Regions from separate parts of the Streptosporangium amethystogenes subsp. fukuiense genome, predicted to be linked through region 1. Evidence: riboswitches for the same ligand, from Rfam matches in the RefSeq annotation. Region 1 holds a riboswitch; each other region holds the start of a gene.

What was found. A riboswitch is a leader RNA that binds a small molecule or an ion and turns the genes downstream of it on or off. The one in region 1 is predicted to bind cobalamin.
Region 2: another riboswitch for cobalamin. It lies ahead of ACFQVD_RS04095 (ribonucleoside-diphosphate reductase subunit alpha); the one in region 1 lies ahead of ACFQVD_RS16040 (CbtB domain-containing protein).
Region 3: another riboswitch for cobalamin. It lies ahead of bluB (5,6-dimethylbenzimidazole synthase); the one in region 1 lies ahead of ACFQVD_RS16040 (CbtB domain-containing protein).

The regions. Positions count from the first base shown of each region.
Region 1 is NZ_JBHTEE010000001.1:3,808,043-3,815,403, reverse strand. Features, by position in the region: gene ACFQVD_RS16065 (DUF4132 domain-containing protein) at 1-167, opposite strand, end outside; gene ACFQVD_RS16060 (ABC transporter ATP-binding protein) at 542-1,255, shown strand; gene ACFQVD_RS16055 (ABC transporter permease) at 1,255-1,977, shown strand; gene ACFQVD_RS16050 (sensor histidine kinase) at 1,974-3,194, shown strand; gene ACFQVD_RS16045 (response regulator transcription factor) at 3,198-3,836, shown strand; cobalamin riboswitch at 4,002-4,133, shown strand; gene ACFQVD_RS16040 (CbtB domain-containing protein) at 4,165-4,353, shown strand; gene ACFQVD_RS16035 (CbtA family protein) at 4,363-5,088, shown strand; gene ACFQVD_RS16030 (putative cobaltochelatase) at 5,138-7,189, shown strand; gene cobO (cob(I)yrinic acid a,c-diamide adenosyltransferase) at 7,191-7,361, shown strand, end outside.
Region 2 is NZ_JBHTEE010000001.1:963,013-970,373, reverse strand. Features, by position in the region: gene ACFQVD_RS04105 (mechanosensitive ion channel family protein) at 1-555, opposite strand, end outside; gene ACFQVD_RS04100 (ribonucleotide-diphosphate reductase subunit beta) at 600-1,595, opposite strand; gene ACFQVD_RS04095 (ribonucleoside-diphosphate reductase subunit alpha) at 1,671-3,896, opposite strand; cobalamin riboswitch at 4,013-4,214, opposite strand; gene ACFQVD_RS04090 (tripartite tricarboxylate transporter substrate-binding protein) at 4,219-5,241, opposite strand; gene glmS (glutamine--fructose-6-phosphate transaminase (isomerizing)) at 5,368-7,176, opposite strand; gene ACFQVD_RS04080 (hypothetical protein) at 7,200-7,361, opposite strand, start outside.
Region 3 is NZ_JBHTEE010000001.1:2,089,873-2,097,233, reverse strand. Features, by position in the region: gene ACFQVD_RS08985 (hypothetical protein) at 1-852, opposite strand, end outside; gene ACFQVD_RS08980 (hypothetical protein) at 892-1,791, opposite strand; gene ACFQVD_RS08975 (hypothetical protein) at 1,824-2,327, opposite strand; cobalamin riboswitch at 2,634-2,832, shown strand; gene bluB (5,6-dimethylbenzimidazole synthase) at 2,863-3,507, shown strand; gene ACFQVD_RS08965 (hypothetical protein) at 3,881-4,027, opposite strand; gene ACFQVD_RS08960 (hypothetical protein) at 4,412-5,722, shown strand; gene ACFQVD_RS08955 (hypothetical protein) at 5,817-7,082, opposite strand; gene ACFQVD_RS08950 (DUF4158 domain-containing protein) at 7,174-7,361, shown strand, end outside.

The DNA.
Region 1 (7,361 bases):
TGGCCGCCTTCCGGCCCCAGCCAGAGCCTCATCTGCGCGTAGGTGCCGTAGACCCGCCAGTCGACGCCGGGGCCGGGGTCGAGTCCCTGCTCGGTGAGCTCGTCGAACCGCTGGTAGGCGGCCCTCGTGGCCAGGTCCATGTGGTCCCATTTGCCCGCTGACGTCATGACATGGCTCCACTAATGATCGGAAACGCTGGGTGATCATGGGTATCAGCCGGAACCGACAGATTCCCCCTGCCGTGATTCGGACTTGTCTCCACGAAAGCCGCTTCCGCCTCCTCGTCCGATTCGGACCGGGGACGTCATGGCCGCGCACTGACGCGGGTGAGGTGTCGGCTCCGAACCTTTTCACGTCGCATCCGCCGGTGCGGTCACAAACCCGGCAGGCCGCACATCCGGGCCATGATGATCGAGATGACGGCGACCGCAACCGTGACCGTGCCTGATCAACGGGCTGAAGCGCCGTCCCGCAGGTTGGACAGCCGCCATCAACCATTCGGTGGATTACGGAGATTCGGCGGAGCGGGGATTCTCGAAACATGGCAGTCATCGAGATCAACGGCTTGCAGAAGAGCTACAGAACACACAAGGCGCTGGACAGCGTCACCCTGACGGTCGAGCGAGGCGAGATCTTCGGCATCCTCGGCCCCAACGGAGCCGGCAAGACCACCGTGGTGGAGTGCGCGTCCGGACTGCGCAAGCCCGACGGCGGCACCCTGCGCGTGCTCGGCATGGACCCGCGGACCCGGCGACATGAGCTGCTCCAGCGCATCGGCGCCCAACTGCAGGAAGCCGCCCTGCCCGACGCCATCAAGGTCGGCGAGGCACTGCGGATGTACGCCTCCTTCTACGACAAGCCTGCCGACTGGCGCGCACTGATGCAGGAATGGGGACTGGCCGAGAAGAAGCGCGCCCGCTTCGCGGGTCTGTCCGGCGGCTGGAAGCAGCGCCTGTTCATCGCGCTGGCCCTGGTCGGCAACCCCGAGGTCGTCTTCCTCGACGAGCTGACCACCGGCCTGGACCCCGCTGCCCGCCGGCTGACCTGGGGACTGATCCGCGACATGCGCGACCGCGGCGTCACCGTCGTGCTGGTCACCCACTTCATGGACGAGGCGGAGGCCCTCTGCGACCGCATCGCCGTAATCGACCAGGGGCGTGTCGTTCACGAGGGCAGCCCCGGCGAGCTCATCGACAGAAGTCACGCCGGCTCCCTTGAGGACGCCTACTTCACACTCATCGAGAGGACCGTGTGATGAAGGGACTCGGCAACGTCATCGCGATCGAACTCAAACTGGCCGTGCGCGATCCGATGGCCGCCTTCTTCGCACTGGCCTTCCCCGCGGTCATCCTGTGGGTGAAGATGCGCAACGGCGGCACGCTGCCCGGCGGGCTGCCCGTCATCGACGCCGTCGTCCCGATGCTCAGCGTCTTCGTCGTCGGCCTGGCCTCCCTGGTCGTCCTGCCGGCCACCCTGGCCCAGTACCGCGAACGCCACGTGCTCAAGCGGCTGCGCGCCACCCCGGCCTCTTCCACCATGATCTTCGGCGCCCAGTGGGCCGCGCACATGCTGCTGGCCGTACTCGGCACCGCTCTGCTCACCGTCATCGGCCTGGCCGCCTACGGCCTGAGCGGGCCGGCCAACCTTGCCGACGTCGTCCTCGCCTGGGTCCTCGGCGCCCTCAGCCTCGGTTCCATCGGGCTGCTCATCGGCGCCCTGGTGCCCAGCGGCCGCGCCGCCACGGTGATCGGCCTGGCCGTCTTCTTCCCCATGGTCTTCGTCTCCGGCGCCATGAGCGCCCGCGAGACACTGCCGGAGTCGATGCGCTCCATCGGCGACCTGACCCCCATGGCACCCGCCGTCCAAGCCATCCGCGCCGGCTGGGAAGGCCACCCCGTCTCTCCGCTCACCCTCGCCGTCATGGCCGCGATCTTCATCGTCGCCGGCGGGGCCGCGCTGAAGGCGTTCCGCTGGTGACAGGCACCGAACCCGACGTCTCGCGATGGGACCGCGCCTGGCCGGTCCTGCCGTACCTCTTCATCCTGCTACCGACGGTCTTCGCCCTGCTGCGGGACTGGAGGCTGGACGTGCTGGTCCTGGCGGTGTTCGTCGGAGCCTGGCACTGGTTCATGGTCTCCTCGCGATTCAGCCGGATCGAGCGGCCGGCGGTGGCGATCGTCTACTTCATCGTGATGCTCGCCTTCATCGCGGTGCTGGTCAGGATCGACTCGCTGTTCACGGTGGCCGGTCTGGGCGCGTTCGTCCAGTCCTTCGCCCTGCTGCGCGGGTGGATGGCCTACCTGGGGGTGGCCGCCACAGCCGCCGTGCTGGTCGGCGTCCGCCCCGATCCCCGGCCGCCGAGCGAGATGGTCTTCTCCTTCCTGCTCGCCGTCCTGATCACCTCGACCGTCGGCCTGTTCATCCAGACCATCTCGGAGCAGAGCCGGCAGCGCCAGGAAATGATCGCGCAGCTGAAGGCCGCCGGCACCGAACTGGTCGAGCTGGCGGAGGAGAAGGCGAGACTGCAGGCGCAACTGCTGACCAGCGCCCGCGAGGCGGGCGTGCTCGGCGAGCGCCAGCGGATGGCCAGGGAGATCCACGACACGATCGCCCAAGGGCTGACCGCCATCCTCACCCAGCTCGAAGTCGCCGAGAACGTCATTGAGAACGTGCCTGCCGCCCGCTCCAGACTGAACACCGTACGCACGCTGGCCAGGGACAGTCTCAACGAGGCCCGCCGGTCGGTTCTGGCGATGCGCCCTGCTCCGCTGGAGGAGGCCCAGCTCTCGGCCGCCCTCGAGGACGTCGCGGCCACCTGGTCACAGACGACCGGCATGCCGGTTCCGGTGTCGGTCACCGGCGAGGCCAGACCGCTGCACGCCGAAGTGGAGACGACCCTGCTGCGAGTGGCTCAGGAGGCGTTGGCCAACGTCGGCAAGCACGCCTCTGCCAGCAGGGTCGCCGTTACCCTGTCCTACATGGAGGATGTGGTGGTGCTCGACGTGCGCGACGACGGATCCGGGTTCGACCCCCAGACGGTGAACCTGTCGGTCGCGGGCGGATTCGGGCTCATCGCGATGCGTCAGCGGGTCACCCGGCTGGCCGGTGACTTCGAGATCGAGACCGCTCCCGGCCAGGGAACGGGCGTCTCCGCCACGGTGCCCGCCATCCCCGCCGACCCCGGAAACGTGTGAGGCATGCCGATTCGTATCATCGTCGTGGACGATCACCCGGTCGTCCGCGACGGGCTACGCGAGATCTTCTCCACCGATGAGGCCTTCGAGGTCGTCGGCGAGGCGGCCGACGGGCCGGAGGCTCTCGCCCTGGCGCGGCTGACCGACCCCGATCTCGTGCTCATGGACCTGCGGATGCCGAAGATGAGCGGCACCGAGCTGATCCGCCGGCTGCGCGAGCAGAAACCGGGCATCAACGTGCTGGTCCTGACCACGTTCGACAACGACGCGGACGTGCTGCCCGCCATCGAGCAGGGCGCCACCGGCTACCTGCTCAAGGACACCCCGCGTGTCGAGCTGCTCCGCGCCGCGCAGGCGGCCGCCCGCGGCGAGACGGTGCTGTCCCCCGCCGTGGCCGGGCTGCTCACGCGGAAGGTACGCGCCCCCGAGCGGCAGACGCTGAGCCGGCGGGAGCTCGAAGTGCTCGGGCTGATCGCCCGCGGCGCCACCAATCGCGAGGTCGCCGCGAAGCTGTTCATCACCGAGGCGACGGTCAAGACACACCTGCTGCACATCTTCGCCAAACTCGGGGTGAAGGACCGGGCAGCCGCGGTGGCGGCGGCCTACGAGACCGGGCTGCTCAAGCGGGCTTCAGAGACCTGATCAAGGGCGCCCGGTGCGCCGGTCCTGAGTACCGGTGTCACCACGTGAGCCGTGTCCTGCTGCAGGCGGCCCGCGCGGTGCGTTCCGCTGGAGAGATGGGCAAGACCAGGCTGGAACGGCGTCCGCGGTGCCGTGACAGATCACCCCACATTGACGGCCCGCTCTAAAAAAGGTTACATTGCGGACGATTTCGCGGTGGTCCGAGGGAAGTCCGGTGAGAAGCCGGTGCGGTCGCGCCACTGTATCCGGAACGTGAGTTCCGGGAGCCAGGTTACTTGGCCGCCGCGTCCTCACATGTCGGGACGCGTCATCCCCAAGGAGGCTACTCATGCGTGAGCTGTCCGTTTCTCAGCCCGTTCCCCTTTCCCACCTGGCCCGCTGGCTCGTGGCGGTTCCGCTGCTCCTGCTGGTGGCCTACCTGGTCACCTTCGACCAGGGGGTGGTGTCGCAGGCGGGCGACTATCTGCACGAACTCATGCACGACGGGCGCCACCTGCTCGGCGTTCCCTGCCACTAGACGCGCGCCGTGATACGTACCCTGCTGCTCCGCGGCCTGCTCGTCGGGCTGGTCGCCGGGCTGATCGCCGCCGCGTTCGCCTACCTGCTGGGCGAGCCGAACATCGACCAGGCCATCGCGCTCGAAGAGGCCGCCTCCCACGCCCAGAGCGAGGCCGGGCACTCCCACGGGGAGGAGGCACTGGTCAGCCGGTCCGGCCAGCGGGCCGGGCTCTTCCTCGCCCTGGCCCTGTACGGCATGTCCGTGGGGGGTGTCTTCTCCCTCGTCTTCGCCGGGCTGCGCGGCCGGATCGGCCCCCGCTCCGACGCGGTGCTGGCCGCGACGATGGCCGCCACGGCGTTCGTCGCGCTCGTGCTGGTGCCGTTCGTCAAGTACCCGGCCAACCCGCCCGCCGTCGGTGACCCGGACACCATCGGCAGCCGGACCGTGCTCTACCTGGTCCTGGTCGCCATCGGCCTGCTGTCCGTGGCGGTGGGCGTGGCCTGCGCCCGCAAGGTGCCGGCCAGGCCCTGGCTCGCCGGCGCGGCCGGTTTCCTGGTCCCCGTGATCGTCACCCTGCTCGTGCTGCCGACGGTCAACGAGGTGCCCGACGGCTTCCCCGCCCAGCTGCTGTGGGACTTCCGCGTCTCCTCCCTCGGCACCCAACTCGTGCTCTGGTCGGCCATCGGCGTCCTGTACGGCATCGCCGTGCAGCGCGTCGTTCGCCGTGACGCGCTCGCGGCGGCCCCGAACTGAACATTCGGCGGGCCGGACACGTCAACAGGATCTCGCAGAAAGAAACCTCGTGATCGGTGCCTATCCGTTCAGCGCCGTCGTCGGCCTCGACGACCTCAAGCTCGCGCTGATCCTCAACGCGGTCTCGCCACGGGTGGGCGGTGTGCTGGTCCGGGGGGAGAAGGGGACCGCCAAGTCCACGATCGTCCGCGCGCTCGCCGCACAGCTCCCCGGGGTCAAGGTGATCGCCGGCTGCCGCTTCTCCTGCGACCCGGCCGAACCGGATCCGGCCTGCCCCGACGGCCCGCACGGTACGGGCGAGAGCGGTCAGGAGCGTCCGGCCGCGCTGGTGGAGTTGCCCGTCGGCGCGTCGGAGGACCGGCTGGTCGGCGCGCTCGACATCGAGCGCGCGCTCACCGAGGGGGTCCGGGCGTTCGAGCCTGGCCTGCTCGCCGCCGCGCATCGAGGTGTCCTCTACGTCGACGAGGTCAACCTGCTGCACGACCACCTGGTGGACCTGCTGCTCGACGCCGCCGCGCTCGGCACCTGCTTCGTCGAGCGCGAATCGGTCTCGGTACGGCACGCGGCGCGGTTCCTGCTGGTCGGCACGATGAACCCGGAGGAGGGCGAGCTGCGGCCACAGCTCCTGGACCGTTTCGGGCTGACCGTCGAGGTGCGGGCGTCCAGGAATCCGGACGAGCGGGCCGAGGTGGTACGGCGCCGGCTGGCCTTCGACGCCGATCCCGCCTCCTTCGCCGCCGGGTGGGCGGAACAGGAGGCGGCCCTGGCGCGGCGGATCGCCGAGGCCAGGGAGCGGGTCACCAAGGTCGTGCTGCCGGATGCCCGGCTGCGCCAGATCGCGGCGGTGTGCGCCGCCTTCGAGGTGGACGGGCTCCGGGCCGATCTGGTCACGGCCAACGCGGCCGTCGCGCACGCGGCCTGGCGCGGCGGCGCCGAGGTCACGGCCGAGGACGTGCGCGCGGCGGCCCGTCTCTCGCTGCCGCACCGCCGCCGCCGGGACCCGTTCGACGCGCCGGGCCTCGACGAGTCACGGCTCGACGACCTGCTGGCGGAACACGGCGGCGACGAGCCGGACGGTCCGGACGGCGGCCCGGACGGCTCCGGCGGTCCGGGTGATTCGGACGGTCCCGAGGGACCCGCGGACTCCGGGGACGCTCCGGAGAGCGGCTCCGCGGAAGGTTCCGTGCGCGCCGGTTCCGATGAGGGGGACTCGCACGACGACGGGGCCGGCGCCTCCGCTGCTCCAGGTGCCTCCGACGGGAACGGCACCCCGCCGGATCTTCCCGCCGCGGAACCGTACCGGGTGCGCCCCTTCCAGGTCCCCGGGCTGGGCGACGGCGCCTCGGGCCGGCGGTCACGGGCCCGGACCCCCAACGGGCGGACCACCGGATCGCGGGTTCCCGCCGGGCGGCTCCAGCGGCCGCACCTGCCGGCGACGCTCCGCGCCGCCGCGCCGTACCAGCGCGAGCGCGGCCGCAGTGGCCCCGGCCTGCTGGTACGTGACACCGACCTGCGCGAGGCCGTCCGCGAGGGCAAGGAGGGCAACCTGGTGCTCTTCGTGGTGGACGCGAGCGGTTCCATGGCGGCCCGGCAGCGGATGCGCGAGGTCAAGGCGGCCGTGCTCGGCCTGCTGCTCGACGCCTACCAGCGGCGGGACAAGGTCGGGCTGATCACCTTCAGGGGGTCCACGGCGGAGTTGGTGCTGCCCCCGACCTCCTCGGTCGAGGTAGGCGCGGCGCGACTGCGGGAGCTGCCGACCGGCGGTCGCACCCCGCTGGCCGCCGGGCTGCGCCGGGCCGCCGAGGTGCTCAGGGTGGAACGGCTGCGCGACCCGGCCAGAAGGCCGCTGCTCGTGGTGGTCACCGACGGCCGGGCCACCTCGGGGTCCGACGTGGCGGCCTCCGCCGCGCTGCTCGCCGGTACGGCGGCGGTCGTGGTCGACTGCGAGAGCGGTCCGGTACGGCTCGGTCTGGCCCTCGACCTGGCGGCCAGACTGGGCGCGCCCGTCGTACGGCTCGACGCGCCGGCGGCGGGCGGTGGGCTCGGCGGGCTCGGCGGGCTCGTCCGCGACCACAGGACCGACTACCGGAAGGCGGTCTGAGATGCCGCGGGGCAAGCCGGACACGGTGCCCGAGGACGGGCTCACCACGCGCCAGCGCCGCAACCGGCCGCTGCTGATCGTGCACACCGGGCCGGGTAAGGGGAAGTCCACCGCCGCCTTCGGGATGGCGCTGCGCGCGTGGAACCAGGGCTGGCCGGTCGGGGTGTTCCAG
Region 2 (7,361 bases), 2.8 Mb from region 1:
GGCCAACTGGAGTCCGGCGAGCAGGTTGCCGAGTGTCGACTGGGCGGCGATGCCGACGACGACGCCGGCGATCCCGGCCGAGGCCAGCAGTCCGGCGCCGAGCGCCCGTACCTGCGGAAAGGTGAAGAGCATCGCACCCAGCGCCACCACGATGATCACCGCCGAGGCCACCCTGCGGACCAGGGTGATCTGGGTGCGGATACGCCGGGCCTTGCGGTTGCCCTCGCCCTGGACGGTGACCAGGCGGTCCAGGACCACGTCGGTGACGGCGTAGGCGGCCTGGATGACCAGCCAGGTGGCGCACCCGATCATCGCCACGCTGAGGCCGCGGTCGATCACCTGGCTGACCGAGCCCTCCGCCATGCCCGGCTCGTAGACGGTGTAGGCGGTCGCCACGGCGGCCGTGGCGAACCCCGGCCAGGTGCAGCGGCTCACGACCGGACCGGCGAGCGCCCACTTCTCGCCGATCAGCCGTGAGCGCAGTACCCTCCGCACCGCCTCCACCGCCACGATCGCGGCGGCCACGGAAACGACCATGATGATCCAGCTGGACACTGACGACTTCCCCTCGTCGCTCTCTTCCCCGGACCATCAGCCAATCAGAAGGACTCGTCGAAGGTGACATTCCCCTCGACGGCTATCTGGTAGGCAGAAACCCGCCGCTCGAAGAAGTTGGCCAGCTCCTGCACGTCCTGCAACTCCATGAACGCGAACGGGTTGGCCGTACCGTACCGGACGGGCATCTGGAGCCTGACCAGCCGCTGGTCGGCCACGTACTCAAGGTAGCGCCGCATCTGCTCCACCCCCATCCCCTGCAGGCCGTCGCCGCACAGGTCGGCCGCGAAGGCCAGCTCGGCCGCCACCGCCTCCTCGATCATCCGGGTGACCTGCTCGGTGAGTTTGTCGTCGAACAGCTCGGGCTCCTCGGCCCGTACGGTCTCCACGACGCCGAAGGCGAACTCCATGTGCATGGACTCGTCACGGAAGACCCAGTTCGTCCCGGTGGCCAGGCCGCTGAGCAGCCCCCTGGAGCGGAACCAGTAGACGTAGGCGAAGGCCCCGTAGAAGAACAGACCCTCGATGCACGCCGCGAAGCAGATCAGGTTGAGCAGGAACGCCCGCCGGTCCTCCCTGGTCTCCAGCCGGGTCAGCCCGCCGAGCGAGTCGATCCAGCGGAAGCAGAACTCCGCCTTGTCACGGATCGAGGGGATGTGCTCGACCGCGGCGAACGCCTTGACCCGCTCGTCGGGGTCGGGCAGGTAGGTGTCCAGCAGGGTCAGGTAGAACTGGACGTGCACCGCCTCCTCGAACAGCTGCCTGCTGAGATAGAGGCGCGCCTCGGGGGCGTTGAGGTGCTGGTAGAGGTTGAGGACGAGGTTGTTGGCCACGATCGAGTCGCCGGTGGCGAAGAACGCCACGAGGCGGTTGATCAGGTGACGCTCCTCGGAGGTCATCCTCGCCAGGTCCGCCAGGTCGGAGGCGAGATCCACCTCCTCGACGGTCCAGGTGTTGCGGATCGCGGCCCGGTAGCGCTCGTAGAACTCGGGGTAGCGCATCGGCCGCAGGGTGAGATCCATGCCGGGGTCGAGCAACATCGGGAGAACGCCTTTCGGGGTGGCCGAGGGGTGGCTGGGAGGGACGGGGTGCCCTTGGACGGGCCGCCGGCAGGTCTACTGGCAGGCGTCGCAGTACTCGGGGTTCTCCAGGGAGCAGGCGACGGCCTCGGGGTCGAGGACGGGGACCTCCCCGGCCGCCGGTGCCGCCACGGTGGCCTGCGCGATCCGGGTGGCCGGGCGCGAGCGCAGGTAGTAGGTGGTCTTCAGGCCCGACTTCCAGGCGTAGGCGTACATCGAGGAGAGCTTGCCGATGGTCGGCGTGGCCATGAACAGGTTCAGCGACTGCGACTGGTCGATGTACGGGGTGCGCGCGGCGGCCAGGTCGATCAGCGCCTTCTGCGGCAGCTCCCAGGCGGTCCGGTAGAGCAGCCTCAGGTCGGCGGGGATCTCGGGAATGTCCTGGACGGAGCCGTCGGCGCGCTTGATCGCGTCACGGATCCGCGAGGTCCACAGCCCCCGGGCCCGCAGGTCGGCGACGAGATAGCGGTTGACCTGGAGGAACTCACCCGAGAGGGTCTCGCGCTTGAAGATGTTGGAGACCTGCGGCTCGATGCACTCGTAGCAACCGGCGATGGAGGCGATCGTGGCCGTGGGCGCGATCGCGATCATCAGCGAGTTACGCAGCCCCGTTCCGGCGATCCGCTCCCGAAGCTCCGTCCACGCGGCCGACGTCGCGGCCCCGTAGTGGTCGGGGTGGAGCACCCCGGCGGCGGCCCTGGTCTCCTCGTACGAGGGATGGCGGCCACGCTCGACGGCCAGGTCCGAGGAGGTCCGGTAGGCGGCGAGCGCGATCTCCTCGGAGATCCGGGTGGACAGCTCCAGCGCGCGCGGCGAGTCGAAGGGCAGTCGCAGCGCGAACAGCACGTCGGCCAGGCCCATCAGGCCGAGCCCGATCGGACGCCACTTCCGGTTGGCGGCCCTCGCCTCGGGGGTCGGGTAGAAGCCCAGGTCGATGGTGCGGTCGAGGAACCGCACGGCGGTGCGGACCGTCGCACGCAGCCGCGCCCAGTCGATCCCCTCTTCGGAACCCGGAGACAGGTGGGCGGCCAGGTTGATCGAGCCGAGGTTGCAGACCGCGGTCTCGGCGTCGCTGGTGACCTCAAGGATCTCGGTACAGAGGTTCGACAGATGGATGACGTTCTGGGGCCTGGCCGTCTGGTTGGAGGTCCGGTTGGCCGCGTCCTTGAAGGTCATCCAGCCGTTGCCGGTCTGCGCGAGTGTGCGCATCATCCGGCCGTACAGGGTGCGGGCGGGGAGCTGCGCGGTGAACCGGCCCTCGGCCTCGGCGGCCCGGTAGGCGTCGTCGAACGCGGCGCCGTACAGGTCGGTGAGGTGCGGGACCTCCTTGGGGTCGAACAGTGACCACACACCGTCGGCCTCGACCCGGCGCATGAACTCGTCGGGGATCCAGTTGGCCAGGTTCAGGTTGTGCGTGCGGCGGGCCTCCTCGCCGGTGTTGTCGCGCAGTTCGAGGAACTCCTCGACGTCGGCGTGCCAGGGCTCCAGGTAGACGCAGGCCGCGCCCTTGCGGCGGCCGCCCTGGTTGACCGCGGCGACGCTCGCGTCCAGGGTGCGCAGCCAGGGCACGATGCCGTTGGAATGGCCGTTGGTACCGCGGATCAGCGAGCCCCGCGAGCGGATCCGGCTCCAGGCGATCCCGATGCCCCCGGCGTACTTCGACAGCCGCGCGACCTGCCCGTAGCGCTCGTAGATGGCCTCCAGCTCGTCGCGGGGCGAGTCGAGCAGGAAGCACGAGGAGAGCTGGGGTCTGCGCGAGCCTGAGTTGAACAGCGTGGGCGAGCTGGGCAGGTAGGACAGGGTGGCCATGAGCGCGTACAGCTCGGCGGCCTCCTCGACGGTCTCGGACAGGCCGCAGGCCACCCGGAGGAAGAAGTGCTGCGGGCGCTCCAGCACCTTGCGGGTGCGCGGGTGACGCAGCAGGTAGCGGTCGTAGACGGTACGCAGCCCGAAGTACTCGAATCTGGCGTCGGCGTCCGGCTCGATGAGCGCGTCCAGGACCCCGGCATGGGCGGCCACGAACTCCGCGAGCCCGTCGGCGATCAACCCCGCCTCGTGCGTCGCGGCGACCGACTCGGAGAAGCCGCGGACGCCGTGCTCGGCGGCCTCGTCGGCGATCAGCTCGGCCAGCAGCGCGGCGGCGACTTTGGAGTTCTCGGGGTCGGTGATCACTCGGGCGGCGGCCTCGTCGATGGCCTGCCTGCGATCGACCGGCGCGTTCCCCGCGCTCTCCGCCGCCGTCTCCGCCAATACCTGTGTCACGTGGTGTCCCTCGCTCGCTCGAACTTCCCCCTGTGGCTCCGCCGGAGGGGCACGCGTCCGCGAGCGATCCCGGGCACGCCGGACCGCCTCGTTCCGCGGGCCCTCCCACGAGGCCCTGGACAATCACGTCACCGGCAGGTCTTCGGACTCACGGGCGCCCTGCGCGTGCCTACCGGCCGTCGCTTCCCGGGCATGGTTCACCCAGTGCTCACATGACGGCTTTCGTTCCCGTTCACCGCTGCGGGGCAGTCCCGGAATCTCACCGGGTTCCCTCTTGCCTCGCCCCTCCCGGGGCGAACCAGCAACGAGCAGGATCCTACATCTAGGGGCGTCTGACGCAACTACCCCAACAAGTTGTGTCGGAAGACTTCAGCAGTCCGAGCTCGTGGAGCACCCCGCGGGTGCGGGCCGTCTCGGTGAAGAGCCACTGACGGAACTCGTCACCGCTGAGGTAGACCCGGCTCCATCCATTGGCCGCGCACAGGGCGCGCCAGCGCGGCGCGGCGTCGATCCTGTCACACAGGGCGATCGCGGCGTCCCGGTCCGCCTGGCCCATGCCCTTGGGTCCCAGCAGGCCGCACCAGTCGCTGTACTCCAGCCGGACCTCGACCTCCAGGAGCGTCGGCGCGTCGATCCCGTCGAGCCGGCTGCCCGAGGAGACCACCAGGGGACGCAGGCGGCCCGCGGCGATCTCGGGTCGCAGGGCGCGGGCCGACCCCAGCAGGGCCGCGACCCGTCCGACCTGGAGCGCCTCGGCCGCGTCCTCGGCACCGTGGAACCCCGCGTACTCCAGCAACCGGGTGTCCACCCCGAGGCACTTGCCGATCATGCCGTAGAGCACGTGGTCGGAACCGCCCTCCGGCCGGCCGCCGACCGTCAGCGCCGCCGGGGTGCGGCGCAGCTCCGCGGCGAAGTCCTCGAAGGTGCGCAGCCGGGAGTCCGAGGGGACGACCAGGACCGTCCAGTCGCCGACCAGGCGGGCGAGGGGGGTGGTGGCGTCCACCACCGCGGCGGTGTTGGCGATCTCCGCGGCCGTCACCATCGGCATCGCGGCGACGAGCAGCCTGCCCTCGCGCGCGAACGAGCCGCGCACGGCGCCGAACGCGTCACGCGGGACGGAACCCAGGGGCCCCGGCCGCTCGACGGCCATGGCGGAGCGTGCCAGCCCCGACAGGACCAGGACGGAGGCGAGCCTGCCCGCGATCCCGTCCCAGCCGTGGCCGTCGGCGGTGGGTTCGAGGATGCTCAGGCGGCCCACGGCCGAGTCGGCGGAGTCACCGTTCAGGTCGCAGCCCGCGACGACCATGGCACCCGCGACCAGCGCGAAAAACCTCCTACGGCGCATAAGCGCCCCTTCCCCCAAGAACCCCCTATACCATAGGTTACCGCCTTATCGCTATCTGTTACCAGTCGGGGGTCGCCGCGCCCCCGGCCGGGGCGACCACCGTCGGCGGCCGCCCCGGGAGCCCTCTCACTCCACCGTGACGCTCTTGGCCAGGTTGCGGGGCTTGTCGACGTCCCGCCCCAGCGCCACGGCGGCGTGGTAGGCGAAGAGCTGAAGCGGGATCGACAGCAGGATCGGGTCCAGCTCGATCTCGTTCCTGGGCACCACCACGCAGTCGTCGGCCAGCTTGAGGTCCACCGCGCGGTGACCGACCATGAGCACCCGGCCGCCCCGGGCGCGGATCTCACCCAGCGTGGTGAGGTTCTTGTCCAGCAGCTCGTCGTCGGGGACGATCGCCACGGTCGGCATGTCCGGGCCGATCAGCGCCAGCGGCCCGTGCTTGAGCTCGCTGGCCGGGTACGCCTCGGCGTGCACGTAGGAGATCTCCTTGAGCTTCTGTGCGCCCTCGCGGGCCACCGGATACCCCCGGACCCGGCCTACGAACATCATGCTCGGCGCCTCGGCGTACTTCTTCGCCAGCTCCTGGAGCTGCGGCTCCAGCGCCAGGATCTCCTTGATCTGGTCCGGCAGCCTCCGCAGGCCCTCGCAGATCCGGCGGCCGTCGGCGGGAGACAGGTCCCGCACCCGGCCGAGGTGCAGCGCGAGCAGCGCGAAGGCCACGGCGGTCGAGGTGAACGCCTTCGTGCTCGCCACCGAGACCTCGGGACCCGCGTGCAGGTAGACGCCGCCGTCGCACTCGCGGGCGATCGCGCTGCCCACGGTGTTGACGATGCCGAGCACCCGGCCGCCCTTGCGCTTGAGCTCCTGGACGGCGGCGAGGGTGTCATAGGTCTCCCCCGACTGGCTGATCGCCACGTACAGGGTGTCCGCCTCCACCACCGGGCTGCGGTAGCGGAACTCGCTGGCCGGCTCCGCGTCGGCCGGGATGCGCGCCAGCTCCTCGATGAGCTGCGCGCCGATCTGGCCCGAGTAGTACGCGGAACCACAGCCGATGATCTTCACCCGACGGAATGAGCGGGTCTCCCGCGCGTCCATGTTGAGGCCGCCCAGGTGGGCGATGTGGAAGCGGTCGTCCAGACGCCCGCGAAGCGTCCTGGCCACGGTGTCGGGCTGCTCGGAGATCTCCTTGAGCAGGTAGTGCTCGTAGCCGCCCGTGTCGTAGTGCCCCGCCTCCCAGTCGACGGTCAGCGTCTCCTTGGCCGTCTCCCGCGCGTCGCTGGCGAAGGTGTTGAACCCGTCCGCCTTGAGCACGGCGATCTCGCCGTCCTCCAGGTGGACCACCTGGCGGGTGTAGCGGACCAGCGCGGCGACGTCGGAGGCGGCGAACATCTCCTTCTCCCCGATGCCCAGCACGATGGGGCTCCCGTTGCGGGCCACCACCACCTCACCGGGGCGCTCGGAGTCGATCACCGCGATGCCGTACGTGCCGACGACCCGCTTGAGCGCGGTCCGGACGGCCTCCTCCAGAGAGTCGGACTCCTTGACCGTACGAGCGATCAGGTGCGAGAGCACCTCGGTGTCGGTCTCCGACAGGAAGATCGCGCCGTCGGCCTCCAGCTTGGCGCGCAGCTCGTCGGCGTTCTCGATGATGCCGTTGTGCACGACGGCGATGCGCTCGTCGCCGGACAGATGAGGATGGGCGTTGACGTCGCTGGGCGCGCCGTGGGTGGCCCAGCGGGTGTGGCCGATGCCCAGCCCGCCCTTGAACCGCGCGGGCACGACCGCCGCCAGGTCGGCCACCCTGCCTTTGACCTTGCGCATCTTCAGGCCCTTGTTGGAGACCACCACCCCGGCCGAGTCGTAACCTCGGTATTCAAGACGCTGCAGACCCTCCAGCAGGATGGGTGCCGCGTCCTTGGGCCCTACATAGGCCACGATTCCACACATGTAACCGTTCCTTATCCGTAGACAATCCGGCGCAGCTGACGCAGGGAGAGTTCAGGTGCGGCGACACGGCGTACCGCCAGCTCGGCGATCAGCCTGGGGAAGATCTCGTCATTGACCAGCCCTCTCCCCTTGAGCTCCGCGTGACGCCGCCTGACGAAATCCTCAACGGGTTC
Region 3 (7,361 bases), 1.7 Mb from region 1:
GTAGTAGGTGTAGGAGTAGGCCTCCTGCGGGGTGAAGGAGCAGGTGCCGGGCGCGCTCGCGCAGTGGTTGACGGCGTCGGCGACCGGCCTGCGGTCGTTGCCGTAGAAGGCCTGGGAGGCCGGCAGCGCGCTCTTCGGGATGGTCTTGTCCACCGGTGGCGGGATCTGGGCCGCCCGCACATTGGCGATCAGGGGGCCGCAGTCGCCTCTGGCGTTGTCGGTGGCGGGTACTTGGGAGGTGAAGGTGAGCAGCGGCTCGTGCTCGCTGGCGGTGAAGGTGTAGGTCTGGCCGGTGCGCCAGACACCGGTGCCCAGGACGTTGGGTTTCTTGTCCGGGTCCGGGGCGGTGGTCCGGGCGCCGGCCTGGCCGCCGTCGCCCTCGACGGTGTAGGCCTGGCCCTGGGTAAGGGCCGCCGGGGTGCAGGCGGCGGCCACACCGGGGCTGTCGTCGAAGGTGACGGTGACCTGGGCGCCCGCGCGCACACCGCGCAGCCGCTGCTTGAAGGAGTGGGTGGTGGCGTTCGGCAGGCGAAGCATGACGGCCGTCTTGCCGTCGGGGTGGCCTGAGACGGTGCCTGCGTAGCGGGCGACGCCGTAGGATGTGCCGGCTCCATTGGTCGAGCCGACAGACCAGCCCTGGACAGCTGCCCAGTTCGGGCCGGTGCCGGTGAAGGCGGGCAGGGCGAAGTCGCCGTTGATGACGGTGACTGGCTTGGTATCGGGCCCTGTGGTCTGCGCGGATGCTGCGGCAGGGGCGAGCTGGGTGGCGTGTGCGGGCTGTGCCGCCAGGCCCAGGCCCAACAACAGTGCGCCGGCGACGGCGGCCCTGACGGGAGTGTGTGGTGACGTCATGATGATCTCCACGAAAAAAGGGGTGCTCAGGCGGGGCGGTCAGGAACGCCCGGCGGCGAGCACGGTGCATTGCCTCAGCCGCGCGCCTTGCGGCAGCGCGGGAAGGATCGTTGAGCGATCAGCCCTGCGGAATCCGCGATTGACGGTGTCTTCCACGGCGGTCTTGCTCGCGGGCCGCAACCGGTCGCAGGTGTCGCCCGGCACGGTGAAGGTGTCGGCGACGAAGGTGCTGGTGTTCACGGTCGAGGGGCCGTCGACCGTGACGTTGCGCACCTGCAGGCCGCCGATGGTGATCTTTCCCGCGACCCGCTGCATGGCGGAGCTGGCCCCAAAAACCAGGGCGTCGCCCGAGCGGACGGTGGTGGTGTACTGGGTCGCCTCGGTGTTCTCGGTGGTCCAGCTGCGCTGGTAGTGGAGCTTGAAGGCGCCCTCGAAGGCGCCCTTGGCGCCGAGCGAGCCCGCCAGCTTTCCGCTGCCGTTCGCCCCTCCTTTGGCACTGAACGCCGCGTATGGCCCTTGCTGGGTGTTGGGTGTGGTGAAGGTCCCGCTACCTTCTCCCGACACCCCTGCGGAGACCTCGCCGGAGGCGTTGACCTGCCCCTCGACCGAGATGTTGCCGGTTATCTCACCACCGAGGTTATCTGTGCTGCCGGTACGCAAGGTGACCTGGCGTTCCACGGTGATCGGGTCCTTGGTGCAGTTGATGACCGCGTTGCCCAGGGACTTCACGGCACTGTAGTACTCACCGGAAGCCTGTGAGTCGATACGGAAGCGGCAGGCGCCGGGATTTTCCGCGCACCGCCTGACCGCCTCGTCCACTGATGGCAGCGGCTTGTCGCCGTCGAAGGCCCGGGCGACAGGAACGTCGGGCACACCGGGTGCGGGGGTGGCCAAGGCGGTCGCCGGAACGAGCGCGACCAGGACGGCGGTGAAAACCATCGGTGTCCAACGAAGAGGAGAGTTCACGGCGGTCATGGGTTCATCAGCTCGCAGACACCGGTCAGCTGGGAGAAGTCAGGGGAGTTGCGCAGTGCGGCAGGCAGGCCCGCGGCGAACTCGTCACACGCTTCGGCGATGGCGGATGCGGCGTTGTCTGAGGGTGCGGGCCGGAAGTTGGCCAGCGCCTGCCGGGTGTCGTCGAGGTCCTTGCGCTGCTGGCCGCCGTCGCCGATGAGGTTCTCCATGCACTGCTTGGAGGTCGGAGGGCATTCCTCCACCTTCTTCTTGGCCTCGGCGATGTCCTCCTTGGCCTTGGCCGTGTCCTTCTTGGTCTCTTCTCGGTCGGCGTCGACGCCGCCGCGTTCCTCCTGGGCGCCGCACGGTTTCGGCTGCCCGTTGGGGCAGGTTTCCTCCTTGGGAGGATCCGCCTGAAGCACGGGGGAGGTGACGGCCATGGCCGCGGGGACAGGGGCGCAGGCGATTGCCAATGCCGAGGTGAGCATGACGAAGAAGCCAGATATGCGGATGTGGTGCATGTTCCTCTTCCTGCGGACAAACGAATCAGGGTGCGCGCATCAACGAGACGCATGCAAAAAGTAGCGATCCGAATACGCAAAGCAAGATTGCCACGCCTGGCGTGTCCCTGATCAGAGGCGTCGCCGCTTTCCAGTCCGCCAGCACTCGGCGAAGTGTCACACAGATCCTGAGCACGATCTGTCGCGCAGATCATGAGACCTGACAACGATCTCTTGGAGCGAGTTGCCGAATTGTTCTTATAGGGGTCAAGGACCCGGCCCGGCCCGGCCACAATCGCAAGCGGTGAGGTGATCAACTATCGTACTCTCGGCGAACTGTTGCGAGGTGCCTTGCGGTCGCGAGGAGAATCGGGAAGCCGGTGTGATTCCGGCACGGGCCCGCCGCGGTGACCGGGAAGCCGCCGTCCACGTGCGAAGCACAGCCACTGGCTCGTAAGGGCTGGGAAGGCGGGCGGTCAGGCGTTGATCCGGGAGTCCGAAGACCGGCCTCGCGCCCATCGCCCCGCCAGGGGCACGACGCAGCGGGAGCCTGCCCATGAACAGCCAGCTTTACGATGTCATTCACCGCCGCCGCGACGTGCGAGGCCAGTTCACCGGCGGACCCGTGCCGGACGAGGTGCTGCACCGCGTGCTGTCGGCGGCTCACGCCGCCCCCAGCGTCGGGCTGTCCCAGCCGTGGGACTTCGTCGTGGTGCGCGACGCCGAGATCCGCAGCGCCTTCCACGACCACGTCCAGCACGAGCGGGCGACCTTCGCCGCCACCCTCGATGACGAGGCCGCCCGGCGGTTCGCCCAGATCAAGATCGACGGGGTGCGCGAGTCGACGCTGTCCGTCGTGGTCACCTATGACCAGGACAGGGGCGGTCCCGCGGTGCTCGGCCGCCACGCCATCGCCGACGCCGGCCTGTACTCGGTGTGCCTGGCCATCCAGAACCTGTGGCTGGCCGCGACCGCCGAACGGCTCGGCATCGGCTGGGTGTCGTTCTACCGTGAGCCTTTTGTGCGGGACCTGCTCGGTATCCCCGTTCAGATCCGTCCGGTCGCGTGGCTGTGTCTCGGTCCCGTCACCCACCTCGAAGAGGCCCCTGATCTGGAACGGCACGGATGGCGGCGACGGCGCCCGCTGGCCGCCGCCATCCATCACGACCAATGGGGGACGAGCGGCCTCGGCCACCGTTAACTCACCCAACCTGACGCCACCATCTACAAGGGGTTCCGGTAGTAATTGCTGTGAATCCAACGATGTCGCCGCTGATCTGCGGAGACTCCTTGGCAACATGATCATGTGGATGGCGGGTCAAGCTCTATCTACGCAGGCAGACCCATATCCGTTGTATTTTCCGCGATTACTACGGGGACCCCCATAGGGGTCAAGGGGCGGCCCCACGGCCGCGCGGCCCGCCGCGCGGCCGGGACCGGCCTGGAGGCCGGTCCCGGCCGCCGCCGCCACGCGCGCTCGGTCCCGCTCACCGGGGCCGCCCAACCCAGCAACGTCAGAGCGACAGCATTCCGCGGTAGTGCCAGATCCAGGGATCGGCGTCCTGGAGCGGCTCCTACACCGCCCGACGCTCCTCACCGGGGACGACCATGTACGCCCCGGTCTCCAACGCCCCGGTCTCCAACGCCTCGTCCGCCAGCACCATCGGCCCGGGTACCGTCGCCCCGCCCAAAGGACCACCCGGCAAGGTCACCTCTCGCATGGCCCCGCCCCTGACTCGCGGACCCCGGCCATGTCCCCGACTTCGAGGGATCGTGGCGAGGCCGTGACGATCGCCCGTCGGGGTTGCGACCGTAGATGGCGTGCTTCTCCCGAACACGGCCCCAGCCCCAAAGTAGGTCTATGTGCGCGGGTCATCGGGCTTCTAAGAAGATCGTTTTCTCGGAAGCGACCCCAAGCGGAAATGACCACTGCTTCGGAGAACACACATAACGCAAGGGTGAAAGCCCAGCTCGGCACTTCCGAAAACAGAGCCGTGCCGCTACTTGGCGGCCGGGGACACGTTCGGGAGGAGCGGGCCAGGTCGGAAAGAGCTCCTTGATCGCTTTCCGGTGAACTTGGCCGGGTGTACGGCATCATGTCCGTTGTGGATCTTTCCAGGCGTCCTGGGCTGCGCATCGCGGCTGCGGCCGCCACTTTGTTGTTCACCCTGGGTGGCTTCGACCAGTTGAAGATGCCTGCGCTGCCGATGCCCGCGGACGCGGCGGCCTCGGCCGAGGAGATCGCCGAGCGACTGCGGGACCGTCTGGACGACGAGGTCTTCGAGAGCTTCTTGCCGGACCTCACCTTCGCCCCCTTCGCGATGAGCCTGGACACGCCCCTCCTGCACTGGTGCTGGCCGGAGCAGAAGCAGGGCATCGAGGCGCGGCTGCCGCCTGAGGGCGTGCCCGCCTACACCGGCGAGCTGCACGCTCCGGAGGTGGCCGATCCGCTGGAGGTACGGTTCTGGATCACTTCACCCGATCAGGCGAGCCGCTTGGTCGCGGCGACCCGGCGCGGCGCCGAGGAGTGTGGCCGCCGCCCTCGGGAGGGCGATGCGATCAGTGACGTGGCCGATTTCGATCGCTGGGGGTGGCACGGGGTGCGGGTCCTGGTCACCACGGAGAGCTGGACGGAGTACGGCGACTCGGGCGCCAGGGTGACGATCGTGGCCGCACGCGGCGCGCTGCTGGCCGAGGTGTCGTGGGCCTGGGCGTTCGAGGCAGGCGGCAGGCCGGGCCAGAGCCCGCTGCTCCAGGGCACCGAGGCGGCGGCGTCCGTGCTGGCCGCCGTGGGCGGCGCCCCCTCCGCGCCCGCCCCGGCCGGCGTCACCTCGCGGGCCACCTCGACCATGATGGCCGCGGCCCTGCCTCCGCCGTCCGTCTACGGCAAGGACATGAGGCCGTGGCCCGACCCTGTTGGTCTCTTGCATGATCTGGTCTGCCCGTCGGGTTTCGACGAGAACGTGCACGGCGGTGCTCCGGCCATCACGCGCCGTCTGATCGGCGAGGTCTCCATCCGTGAGGACGTGCTGTTCCTGGCCGACGAGCAGAGCGCCGAACAGGCACGCATCCGGCCGATCCTCCGGGCCCGTTGGGGCGTCTCGACTGGCAAGGGGGTGAAGCCCTGCGACTCCGACGACGCGCTGTCCTACAGCATCGACCGCCGCCTCGAGCCCTTCACCAGGGGTTCTTGGACAGGAGAGATCGAGGCTTTCGCCGTGCGGCGCCCTGGCTCGCAGCGCCGTCCTGCCCGTCACGACTCCGTGGCGCACATCGCCGTGGCCGTGCGCCACGGCTCCACCATGGTCTATCTCCGCTGGCAGGGACCGGCAGGGGCCGCCCCGGCCGCTGCCCTGCGCAGGGGCCGCGCCGCCCTCACCGATACCCTCGACCTCCTGCCTAGGGCTGGGAACTGAATACGTGAGAAAGGGGCCATGACCCGATCTTGGTAGTGCTTCCCCGCAGGTCGACGCCGGTTTCTGGTCAGGTAATGCTGCGCGGGTGAGAAGCTCAGGGACTGATGGCCAGGACCTGCAGTTTCGTGTTCGCGGCCTCATGAACCTCAGGTGTCAGGGGATCGGCAGTCAACTCCCGCAGACGCAAGCGGACTGCGGCCGTATCTGGCGCTGCCTCACACGCGCGCTGCTGAACCGTTGGCTCGCAATCGTCAAGTCCCTCGACCATGACGGCTTCGGCTTCATGCGGCGTACATCCCCGAAGCCCGTCCAGGAACGCTTCCCGGGCAAGTGAATGAACCGTGCCTTCCCACGCGGCCATGAGCTCGCTCGCGGCTTCATGGATCCCCAACCGGCCCAGGCCTCGTGCTGGAACCTCGGCAGCGCACCATTCCCCAGCGACGACTGTGCGGTGCAACGCGGCCAGCAACACCGGCGCATCGCCCCGGTCACCGACCTCTGCCAAGACACGCTCCCCGAACGCGACGAGTGTGTCGTCGCCGCTGCCGATCCACGTGCGGGCGCGTGGCAGCGCGTCTGGCCCAAGGTGGTGGAGCGCCTGTGGGATACCCGGCAGCCACCCGGCCGCGTTGCGTAGGCCGGGGTCTTCGGCGAAGTCGAAGACGATGCGATCGCCGCGCCTACCCAGTTCCTCCAGCGCCCGCCGCCGCTCGGAGCCGCCGGCAGCGACAAGCCCGATCAGGTCTTCGTTGTCGATGGCGACGATTTCGGGTCGTGTGTCGCGCCTGGCCGGTCCGGGTGAACGGGAGGCCTTGAGCTCGTCGATGATTCGCCGGACCCGTGGCCGGGACTGCGCGAACGTCGTCCACGGCTCCGTGTCGCACCAGATCGCCTGTGCAAGCTGGGCATCGTCGCGGTTGGCGATGATGTCGTCAGCGAGCCCGTCCCAGATGGCGGGAAGCTTCATCGCCCCGCTGTCGCCGATCGCCTCCAGTGCCGTGGACCAATGCGGCCCGTCGATCGCGTACCCGCGCAGCACGGCCGCCGCGTCGAGTCGACCGACCATCGGAAGCAGGGCAAGGACCTGCAAGGCAAGCTCAACCGGTTCGGCGTCCTCGCCGTCGTACGTGAGCAGGTGCTGTTGGATCGGTGCCAGTGGCAGGTCGAGCCGAGCGATGAGACCGGCGAGGTAGCTGTCGCGTTGATCAACTTGTCGGTCCCAGCGCGTGTCCGTAATCACGCACTCATACACCGCGTCGACGGCGCCGGGAGCGGTCGACGTGCGATGCACTGCGGCACCGCGTCCCCGTTGGAGCTGACCGCGAAACGAGGCCGGACTGTCATATTCGATCATCGACATGCAGTATCCCCGTGGTGGAGGCGCTGAGCGAGCGAATAGCGGCCATGGCTATGATGCCCGGGGTCCTGTCGGTCGTATCTTCGAGGTGCGTGTGACGTCGATCGATCGCACCGCCTACCCGACGTTCAAGCGGATGGCGTCGCGTGATCTGGCCGACGCGTTCACCCCGTCGGACGACGAGATCGAGTGGGCGCGGGACAAGTCCTCGACCGACGCGCATCTGCTGGCCCTGATGATGTGGCTCAAGAGCTACCGACGCCTGGGCTACTTCCCAAAGCT